Regions from separate parts of the Enterococcus eurekensis genome, predicted to be linked through region 1. Evidence: predicted binding sites of a transcription regulator. Region 1 holds the regulator's gene; each other region holds the start of a gene.
What was found. Region 1 encodes NrdR, which represses ribonucleotide reductase genes. Its sites were predicted from a motif close to ACACNATATATNGTGT; they were not measured.

Region 1 (3,290 bases):
GGAGAGTTTCAAGTGTCGTTAGTTGTTTATGATCAAACAGGCAAATCTTGTCCACGTTGTCAAACACCCATTGAAAAAATAAAAGTGGCGCAACGCGGTACGCATTTCTGTCCAACTTGTCAAAAGAAAGTCGGTGGGTAAGTGATGGGATTTGTATTAGGTTTAACAGGTGGAATCGCAACCGGTAAAAGTACAGTCGTAAAAACCTTTCGTGAATATGGTTTTCCAATCGTTGATGGTGATGAAGTTGCCCGTGAAATTGTGGAAATAGGGCAGCCAGCACTGACAGCGATCGAAGCAGAGTTTGGCGAGGAGGTTCTCTTGGAAAATGGGGAATTGGATCGTAAAAAACTAGGACAGATTATTTTTTCCCATCCAGAGAAACGTCAAGTTTTAGATCAATTATTGGATCCTTTTTTACGTAAGGCCATTTTGGCGAAAATAATCGCTAGTAAGCAAAAATCTCGTCTAGTCGTTGTTGATATCCCTTTATTATTTGAAGCAGGTTATACGGATAATATAGATGAAATTGCGACGGTTTACGTTCCAGAAGACATTCAATTACAACGCTTAATGCAACGCGATGATTTATCGGAAGTAGAAGCGAAAAAACGAATTGCTAGTCAATGGCCAATTGAAGAGAAAAAAGAGAAAAGTCAAATTATCTTTGATAATCAAGGATCAATAGCTGAAACCAAAGCACAAGTGGTTGCATGGTTAAAAGCACAACAATATATTTAAGTCAGAAAGAGGCAGCGAATTTTCGTTTTGCCTCTTTTTATTTTCAATAAACCGAGAAATCATTGAAATGTCAAAAAACGCACCTTGTTTTTTCATAAAAGTAAAAAAACCTTGAAAAATGTATAAGGAATTGAGGTTTATCCGCAAGTAAATCGAAAAACCATGTTATAATATAGCTACTTAGAGTGTTCATATTGAATGCTTTTTTCAAATAAAAGAAAATGAGGTGGGAATATGCAATGCCCGAAATGTCATCATAACAGTTCAAAAGTAATTGATAGCCGACAAGCGGATGATGGACGTGCGATCCGCCGTCGTCGTGAGTGTGAAAGTTGTGGGTTCCGTTTTACCACTTTTGAAAGAATAGAAGAAACCCCTTTACTTGTAATTAAAAAAAATGGCACGAGAGAAGAATTTAATCGGGATAAAGTTTTACGTGGTCTAGTGCGTTCCGCAGAAAAACGTCCCGTTACGATGGGACAAATGGAAAATATCGTTGATAAAGTTGAAAGAAAAATTCGCGAATCAGGCGAAAATGAGATTCCAACCAATTTGATTGGTGAATATGTGATGGAATATTTAGTTGATTTAGACGAAATTGCTTATATTCGTTTTGCGAGTGTTTATCGTCAATTTAAGGATATGTCAGTGTTCTTAAAAGAGCTACAAGATATCGTTGAAAAACCAAAAGAGAAAGAATAACAGGAGGTGAGGGATTCAATGAGAAGTGCTTGGGATGAAGTCACACCGAATGCGATTTATCAAGTGTTTAAATCCCTCCCCTTATCTAAAGAAGGCAATGATGGTCTGATTTATTTGTATCAGCCAATCATCGGACCGACAGCATTAGCCCTTTATTTTCAATTAATTGGCGATGAAGGGGATCAAAAAGAATTAGAGTTTATTCATTTGGATTGTTTAAACGCGCTAAACATCGGTTTACCTGATTTTTTAGTTGCTCGAAAAAGGCTGGAAGGTATGGGGCTTTTAAGTGTTTTTCAAAAAGAAGACGCGGAGTTTGGTAAGATGTTTATCTATCAATTAGAAGAACCGCTAGCGCCACAAGCGTTTATGAAAGACGTCACTTATAGTTTTTTATTAAATCAAGCAGTCGGGGATCGTAAGTTCCAACAATTGACGAGTCGTTTTCAACCAAAGCGAATTGAACGAGGAGACTATCAAGAAATTACGGCTAACTTCACTGAGGTTTATGGCCAATTGAATATGGAGTCATTTGCCCTTGCATCAGAGAAACTAGATAATATTTCTGAGAGTTATCAGTCGGAACCGACAAAAAGAATTTGCACCAATCAATCCTTGATTGACTGGGAATATTTAATCGCCTTGGCTAAAAAGAAATACATTATTGAGCAAAACTTTACCCCAGAATTCAAAGAGCAATTAAGTATATATGCGAGTCTCTATGGTTATAAGGAATTAGAATTGGTCGAATTACTCGCTGATGTTGTGGCAATTGATACGGGAGAAGTTGAGCTAAAAGCTCTTCAAAGATTAATTTTAGAGCGGAATAAACGCCAATTTAAACCACAAGTACAACCGAATGTAGGGGAAAATGAGCAACGTTATAATTTATTACGTCAAACAGGTTACTCTGAACGGGATATTGAGCTAATCAAAACGAGTGAAAAAACAGCACCTTTTGATTTTCTAGAATCGATTAAAACGGAGAAGAAAAGTTATGTAACGGATAATGAGACTTGGTTGCTACGCTCGCTTGTTGAACGCAGTCCGTTACCAAACTCGGTTATTAATATTTTAATTCATTACGTGTTAGTGATTCAAAACAATAGTACGCTACAAGGGAACTTTGTCAATGCAATTGCCACTAACTGGTCGGAAAAAGGTTTTAAAGCACCGGAAACGGCCATTAAGTATGTGCGTGAATATGTAAAAGAAGCGAAAGAAAAACAAGAAGAAAAAGAGAAAAGACGCAATACGCGACCGAATAACTATTCAAGGAATAATGTTCGGGTGGAAAAACTGCCGGATTGGGCTAAAGAGACGAAAAAAGCCACAAAAGAGCCCGCTGCTGAAGACCCAAACATTCAAGCAGAGCTTAATAAACGTCTACAAGCTTATTTGAAAAGAAAGGAAGGTGAAAGTTGATGGATAACATTGGAAGCCAGTTGTCAAAAATTTTGGATCAAAAGAATTATCGTCTTCGTTATCAAGAAATGATGCAAGAAGTGCTAAATGATCCAGAAGTCAAAGCCTTTCTAGAAAAACATAATGATTATTTAACACCGCAAGATATCGAAAAAAGTTACGCTAAGTTATATGAATTTGTCCAAGAAAAACGAAAATTTAATGAGCAATCAGAAAAGATGATTGCTCCGGGATATGAGCCTCAACTGACATTGAACTTTCATTCGATTGATGTAACGTATGTGCCGACGCAAGGTTTGCTAGCGTATAAACATCGCGAAGAGGTTCGTAATCGCATTCGTTCCATCAATATGCCTAAAGACATCCAAGAAGCCAATTTTAAGAATTACGAACAAACAACGGAACGTGCACAAGCAATTTTT
Region 2 (3,290 bases), on a different contig from region 1:
TCTCGATTTTTATCAGCAATGGAAAAAACGCAGATAAATTGCTAGAACGTTGTTTTTTATTTCCGAACAGAAATAATCATTTATATTCAAAAAAGAGGTCACCAAGTTGAATGGTAACCTCTTTTTTATAACAATTAGTAGCTTAAAAGTTCTTTAACAGCTGCATCATCTAAACGACGAACAACTTCTGTTACTAATTTAACTGTATTTAAGTAATCATCTTCATGAATAACTGAAGTATGAGAATGTAAGTAACGAACAGGAACCGTAATCGCAATTGAAGGAACACCATTACGTGTTAAATGCATTTGTCCAGCGTCCGTTCCTCCACCACCAATTACCGTATATTGGAATGGAATTTCTAATTCTTCTGCTACGTTAATAACAAAGTTTAATAATTTTTTATGTGGAATCATTGAAGCATCAAAGATTAAGACTTGTGGTCCTTTACCTAAAACTGAATCTGCTTCTTTTGGTGTCATTCCTGGTGTATCACCTGCCGTACCAGTATCTAACGCAATGGCGATATCTGGGTTGACTAAATGTGTACTTGTACGCGCACCACGTAAACCAACTTCTTCCATTACATTACTTCCTGCAAATAAGCAGTTTTCGTGTCCTTGGTTCGCTAAGTTTTCTAATACACGTAAAGAAACAGCCGTACCTACACGGTTATCCCAAGCTTTCGCTAATAAGAATTTACTATCATTCATGCGTTTATATTCAATATATGGTGTAATCATATCACCTGGGCGGATTCCCCAGCCTTTCGCTTCTTCTTCACTTGAAGCACCGATATCAATAAACATATCTTTCACATCATATGGTTTTGTACGCGCGTCTGGTGTTAAAACGTGTGGTGGTTTTGACCCAATTACCCCATGAATAATTTTGCCAGCTTGTGTTTTAATTTCAACTTGTTGAGCCAACATTACTTGTCCCCACCAACCGCCTAGCGTTTGAAATTCAATAAAACCTTTTTCACTGATTTTAGTAACCATAAAACCAACTTCATCCATATGGCCTGAAATTAGAATTTTTGGACCGCCACCGTTAACACCTGAATGTTTTGCAATAACACTTCCTAAGCCATCAAAGAAAATATCTTCAGCAAAATCTTTAGCGTAGGATTTAAATACTTCACGAACCTCTTCTTCATTTCCTGGAACTCCACGAGCGGAAGTCAAGTCAATTAATAGTTGTTCATCTTTCTTTTCTAACATTCGTTTGAACACTCCTTTATTATCATCTACTTCTTAATTATAGCACTAGTTCTCTTGAATTTGGGGTTTCTTGTTTAAATTATTCATCACAAAGATTTTATATTCACTTTGTGTAATTGAAAACGACGATAAAAGCTTATTTTCATTGACTTCTATTATTAATCAACATTGCATAAACACTACATATAGTGCCAAGTCTTTTTAAAGACTTGGAAAAGACACTATATATAGTTGCTTCTCCTCTTATTTTAGATTATGATAAATAAGAAGAATTTAAGGAGTTGGTAATAATGATGAACACAAAGAGAAAAAGTGAACAAATTGTTTCGTTCCATCCTAGCCTATCAAGTATGAAAATTATCAAGCGTGATGGCCGTTCAGTCGATTTTGATGATCAAAAAATTTATGATGCCCTTGTCAAAGCAAAAAAACAAATTTCTGGTGAGCTTTCGCCCCTTGATCATGAACAAATTTTAAAAATGGTTGAAAAAATTGATTTAGAAATCGTCCACCGTTTTACTGAAAATATTAAAATCTATGAAATCCAAAATATTGTCGAACATATTTTGCTTGAAAATAGTGAGTATGCTTTAGCGGAACAATACATTCATTACCGTACACGTCGTGACTTTGAAAGAAGTAAAGCAACCGATATTAATTTTACAATCGAAAAACTAATGAGTAAGGACCAACAAATCGTCAATGAAAACGCCAATAAAGATAGCGATGTCTTTAATACACAACGCGATTTGACTGCTGGTATTGTCGGAAAATCAATTGGTCTTAAAATGTTACCGCCTCATGTTGCTAATGCTCATCAAAAAGGTGACATTCATTACCATGACTTAGATTACCATCCATACGCACCAATGACAAATTGTTGCTTAATTGATTTCAATAGCATGTTAAATAATGGATTTAAAATTGGTAATGCCGATGTTGAGTCACCAAAATCAATTCAAACAGCAACGGCTCAAATTTCACAGATCATCGCTAACGTCGCTTCTAGTCAATACGGTGGTTGTTCCGCTGATCGGATTGATGAACTCTTAGCTCCTTTTGCTAAATTGAATTTTGAAAAACATTTAGCTGATGCTAAAGAGTGGATTGAAGGTGCTAAACGTCAAGAAGAATATGCTTACATGCAAACACGTAAAAATATTTATGATGCAATGCAAAGCTTAGAATATGAAATCAATACCTTATTCACGTCTAATGGTCAAACTCCCTTTACCTCCCTTGGTTTTGGATTAGGTACAAATTGGTTTGAACGTGAAATTCAACGTGCAATCTTACAAAATCGGATTAAAGGTCTCGGTAAAGAAGGTCGCACAGCGATTTTCCCTAAATTAATCTTCTCAATGAAACGTGGCGTTAATGCCAATCCGGAAGATCCAAACTACGATATTAAACAATTGGCATTAGAATGCGCAACAAAACGGATGTATCCCGATGTCTTGAACTACGATAAAATCGTTGAATTGACAGGTAGTTTTAAAACACCAATGGGTTGTCGCTCGTTCCTACAAGGCTGGAAAGATGCAAATGGCAAAGAAGTCAACGTTGGACGTATGAACTTAGGTGTTGTCACATTAAATTTACCGCGTGTTGCTTTAGAGTCAAATGGAAATCCAGAGCGGTTTTGGAGCCTTTTAGAAGAACGCTTAAGCATTGTCAAAGACGCCCTCGTTTACCGGATCAATCGCTGTAAGGAAGCTAGTCCAGCGAATGCTCCAATTTTGTATATGTATGGTGCCTTTGGTGAACGTTTAAAACGTAACGAAGAAGTTGACCGATTGTTTAATAATCGTCGGGCAACAATTTCGCTTGGCTATATCGGTCTTTATGAAGTTGCTGCAGCTTTCTTTGGCGGTGCATGGGAAAATAATCCCACAGCCAAAGACTTTACTTTATCTATCTTAAAAACTTTAAAAGCGCACGTTGATGATTGGTCAAATGAATATGGTTACCACTTTAGCGTTTACTCAACACCAAGTGAAAGTTTAACCGACCGCTTCTGCCGTTTAGATACAGAAAAATTCGGTATTGTCGAAAATATTACCGATA
Region 3 (3,290 bases), on a different contig from region 1:
AATGCTACATGCTTACGATTGTAACGTTTTTTAACGGGTGCTGGGATTAAATCTTTTTTTACATAATTATTCACCATTGAAGGTGTCAGTCGCGTATGTTTTTCTTGTCTAATAATCGGAGATAAGTATTGATCCACAAGTGTAATCACTTGATCCATGTAGAGCTCAATTTCCGGTAATTCATCCCATCTTGGTAAGTGAACAGACAGTAACGACTCTCCCCATTCAATCATTTTCTCTTCTAATTTTTCCATCGCACTTCCTTCTTTAACAGTTAGTTATCATTTTCAAAAAACTGATTATCTAGTTTTCGAAACTAGATAAAGTGTACCATATAATTAATTGGTTGGAAATACTTTACTTCGAAGTATTTATAAACATTTAAGGAAATTAAAGCTATTCTTTATTGCATAGTTTAGCTATGGTAATTGAAAAGGAGGAATAAAATGAATCAATCATATTTTGATGGTGGCTTACTTAGTTATATTGTACATAGTTTGTTAGCCGCAGTTATTACTATTTTTACTTTAGGAATCGGAACCCCTTGGGGAATCGTTTTGATGAATCGTTGGAAAATCGAACATACCATCATTGAAGGCCGACGTCTACAGTTTAACGGAACCGCTATTGGTTTGTTCGGCCATTGGATAAAATGGTTTCTATTAACGATTGTTTCCTTGGGTATTTATAGTTTTTGGCTACATATTAAATTAAAACAATGGAAAGCAAAATATACTACCTTCTATTAAGTAAATAGAAAAAATCCGTCCGAAGAATGTATTTTTCTTCGGGCGAATTTTAGGATACTCTTAAATTATTAAAAAAAGACGTTGCGATACTCGTTTTCAAAATGCTTTCGCACCAACAAGTATCCAACGTCATGGGTTTGGCACCCAGTACATAGTAGCATCTGATTTTAAAAAAGGCAAGAAGATTTTCAGTCTTTTTATTGTTCAAAAACATTCCTTCACAAGCGAATTTTTTTAAACTTCTTCTTTGTTTTTTTAATCGGCTGAAACACTAATAACCACAAGCACTTTCAGGTAAAAAACTTTTAAAAAACCACAACAATTAGTGTCGCCCAACTTCACAAACACAATATATAGTATTTTTCGTTTGACTTTTCGCTACGACCGTCTATACTAAGGACTATAGTAATTATACAGTAAAATTTCCAAGGAGGATTACCATTATGAATATCAAATTATTTTCAAAAAACAACTGCATGCAATGTAAAATGGCGAAACGCTTCTTAACTGACAATCATATTTCTTTTGAAGAAATTAACTTAGATCAAGAACCTTCAGCTATCAATTGGTTAAAAGAACAAGGTTTCCAAAGTGTCCCTGTCATCACAAGCGAAGCAAGAACCATTATCGGTTTCCGTCCGGACCAATTACGTCAATTAGCTGTGTAGTCCTCACTTATTAAACTAAAAACTTATTGTTGGATTTGTCCGTCGTAAGACTTCAAATCCTTCTTTTTATGTTAATTGTTCAATTACCAATAGAAATTAGAAAAGGTTGTGTCTTCATGAGTCTTAAAACATTAAAAGATGTCACTTACTTTAAATTAAATAATGAAATTAATCGTCCTGTGAATGGTCAGATTCCTTTGCATAAAGATAAAGAAGCTTTAGAAGCCTTCTTTAAAGAAAACGTCCTACCCAATACAATGACGTTTCCAACGGTTACAGATAAAATCAACTACTTAATAGAAGAAGATTATTTAGAAGAACCTTTCATTCGTAATTATTCCCCTGCTTTTATTGAGTCACTCTATGATTTTCTAGCGCAACAAAATTTCCATTTCAAATCATTTATGGCTGCTTATAAATTTTATGGCCAATACGCATTAAAAACAAATGACGGAACACAATATTTAGAAACGTACGAAGACCGTGTCGCTTTCAATGCTCTTTATTTTGCAGATGGTAACGAAGAACTAGCAATGACTTTAGCTGAAGAAATGATTCATCAACGTTACCAACCCGCAACGCCTTCTTTCTTGAATGCGGGTAGAAAACGTCGCGGTGAATTAGTTTCTTGTTTCTTAATCCAACTAACGGATGATATGAACGCGATTGGACGTGGGATTAACTCTGCTCTACAATTGTCTCGTATCGGTGGTGGCGTTGGGATTACTTTATCAAACTTGCGTGAAGCGGGTGCGCCAATTAAAGGTTACGAAGGCGCTGCAAGTGGTGTTATGCCTGTCATGAAATTATTTGAAGATAGCTTTAGTTATTCAAACCAATTAGGTCAACGTCAAGGTGCCGGAGTTGTTTATTTAAACGTCTTCCATCCAGATATCATCGCCTTTCTTTCTGCAAAGAAAGAAAATGCTGATGAAAAAATTCGAGTTAAAACTTTGTCACTTGGTGTGATTGTACCGGATAAATTTTACGAATTAACGCGTAAAAATCAAGACATGTACTTATTTAGTCCTTATAGTGTTGAAAAAGAATATGGCGTACCTTTCTCATATGTTGATATTACAAAAGAATACGACAATATGGTTAAAAATCCAAATATCCGCAAAACAAAAATCAATGCACGTGAATTAGAAAATGAAATTTCAAAATTACAACAAGAATCAGGCTACCCTTATATCGTTAACATTGATACCGCTAATCGTTCAAATCCGATTGACGGAAAAATTATTATGAGTAACCTTTGTTCAGAAATTTTACAAGTTCAAGAACCTTCAGTTGTCAATGATGTCCAAGGTTTTGATGTTTTAGGAACAGATATTAGCTGTAACTTAGGTTCAACTAATATCGTCAACTTAATGGAAAGTCCTGACTTCGGTCGTTCCGTTCGCGCAATGACCCGTGCCTTAACTTTTGTCACAGACGCATCTGACATTGCTGTTGTTCCATCAATTCAATATGGCAACAAAATTAATCATACGATTGGTTTAGGTGCCATGGGCTTACATACTTTCTTTGCTAAAAACCAAATGGAGTATGGTTCACCAGAATCGATTGAATTCACTGATATTTACTTCATGTTATTAAATTACTGGACATTGATGGAAAGTCATCAAATTGCTAAAGAAAAACAAGAAACTTTCCATAATTTTGAAAAATCAGCTTATGCCGATGGTTCTTATTTCGAGTCTTATATCAACGAAGACTACACACCAACTTTTGAAAAAGTCGCTGAACTATTTAAAGGAATTCACATCCCTTCAAAAGCAGATTGGGAAGCTCTTGCTCAAGCAGTTAAAGAAGATGGTTTATATCACCAAAATCGCTTAGCAGTTGCGCCAAACGGTTCAATCTCTTA

Region 2: a site for NrdR is predicted at 1,442-1,457, ahead of nrdD (anaerobic ribonucleoside-triphosphate reductase). Genes of this name have one in related genera too.
Region 3: a site for NrdR is predicted at 1,094-1,109, ahead of nrdH (glutaredoxin-like protein NrdH). Genes of this name have one in related genera too.

What each region holds. Positions count from the first base shown of each region.
Region 1 covers NZ_JBHSGT010000017.1:38,905-42,194, forward strand. Annotated here, with positions in the region: gene mutM (DNA-formamidopyrimidine glycosylase) at 1-141, shown strand, start outside; gene coaE (dephospho-CoA kinase) at 145-741, shown strand; gene nrdR (transcriptional regulator NrdR) at 976-1,443, shown strand; gene ACFO3L_RS02645 (replication initiation and membrane attachment family protein) at 1,462-2,868, shown strand; gene dnaI (primosomal protein DnaI) at 2,868-3,290, shown strand, end outside.
Region 2 covers NZ_JBHSGT010000025.1:5,900-9,189, reverse strand. Annotated here, with positions in the region: gene ACFO3L_RS04315 (zf-HC2 domain-containing protein) at 1-37, shown strand, start outside; gene ACFO3L_RS04310 (M42 family metallopeptidase) at 135-1,223, opposite strand; gene nrdD (anaerobic ribonucleoside-triphosphate reductase) at 1,514-3,290, shown strand, end outside.
Region 3 covers NZ_JBHSGT010000011.1:1,544-4,833, forward strand. Annotated here, with positions in the region: gene ACFO3L_RS00985 (DUF1836 domain-containing protein) at 1-254, opposite strand, end outside; gene ACFO3L_RS00990 (DUF898 family protein) at 447-749, shown strand; gene nrdH (glutaredoxin-like protein NrdH) at 1,193-1,417, shown strand; gene nrdE (class 1b ribonucleoside-diphosphate reductase subunit alpha) at 1,534-3,290, shown strand, end outside.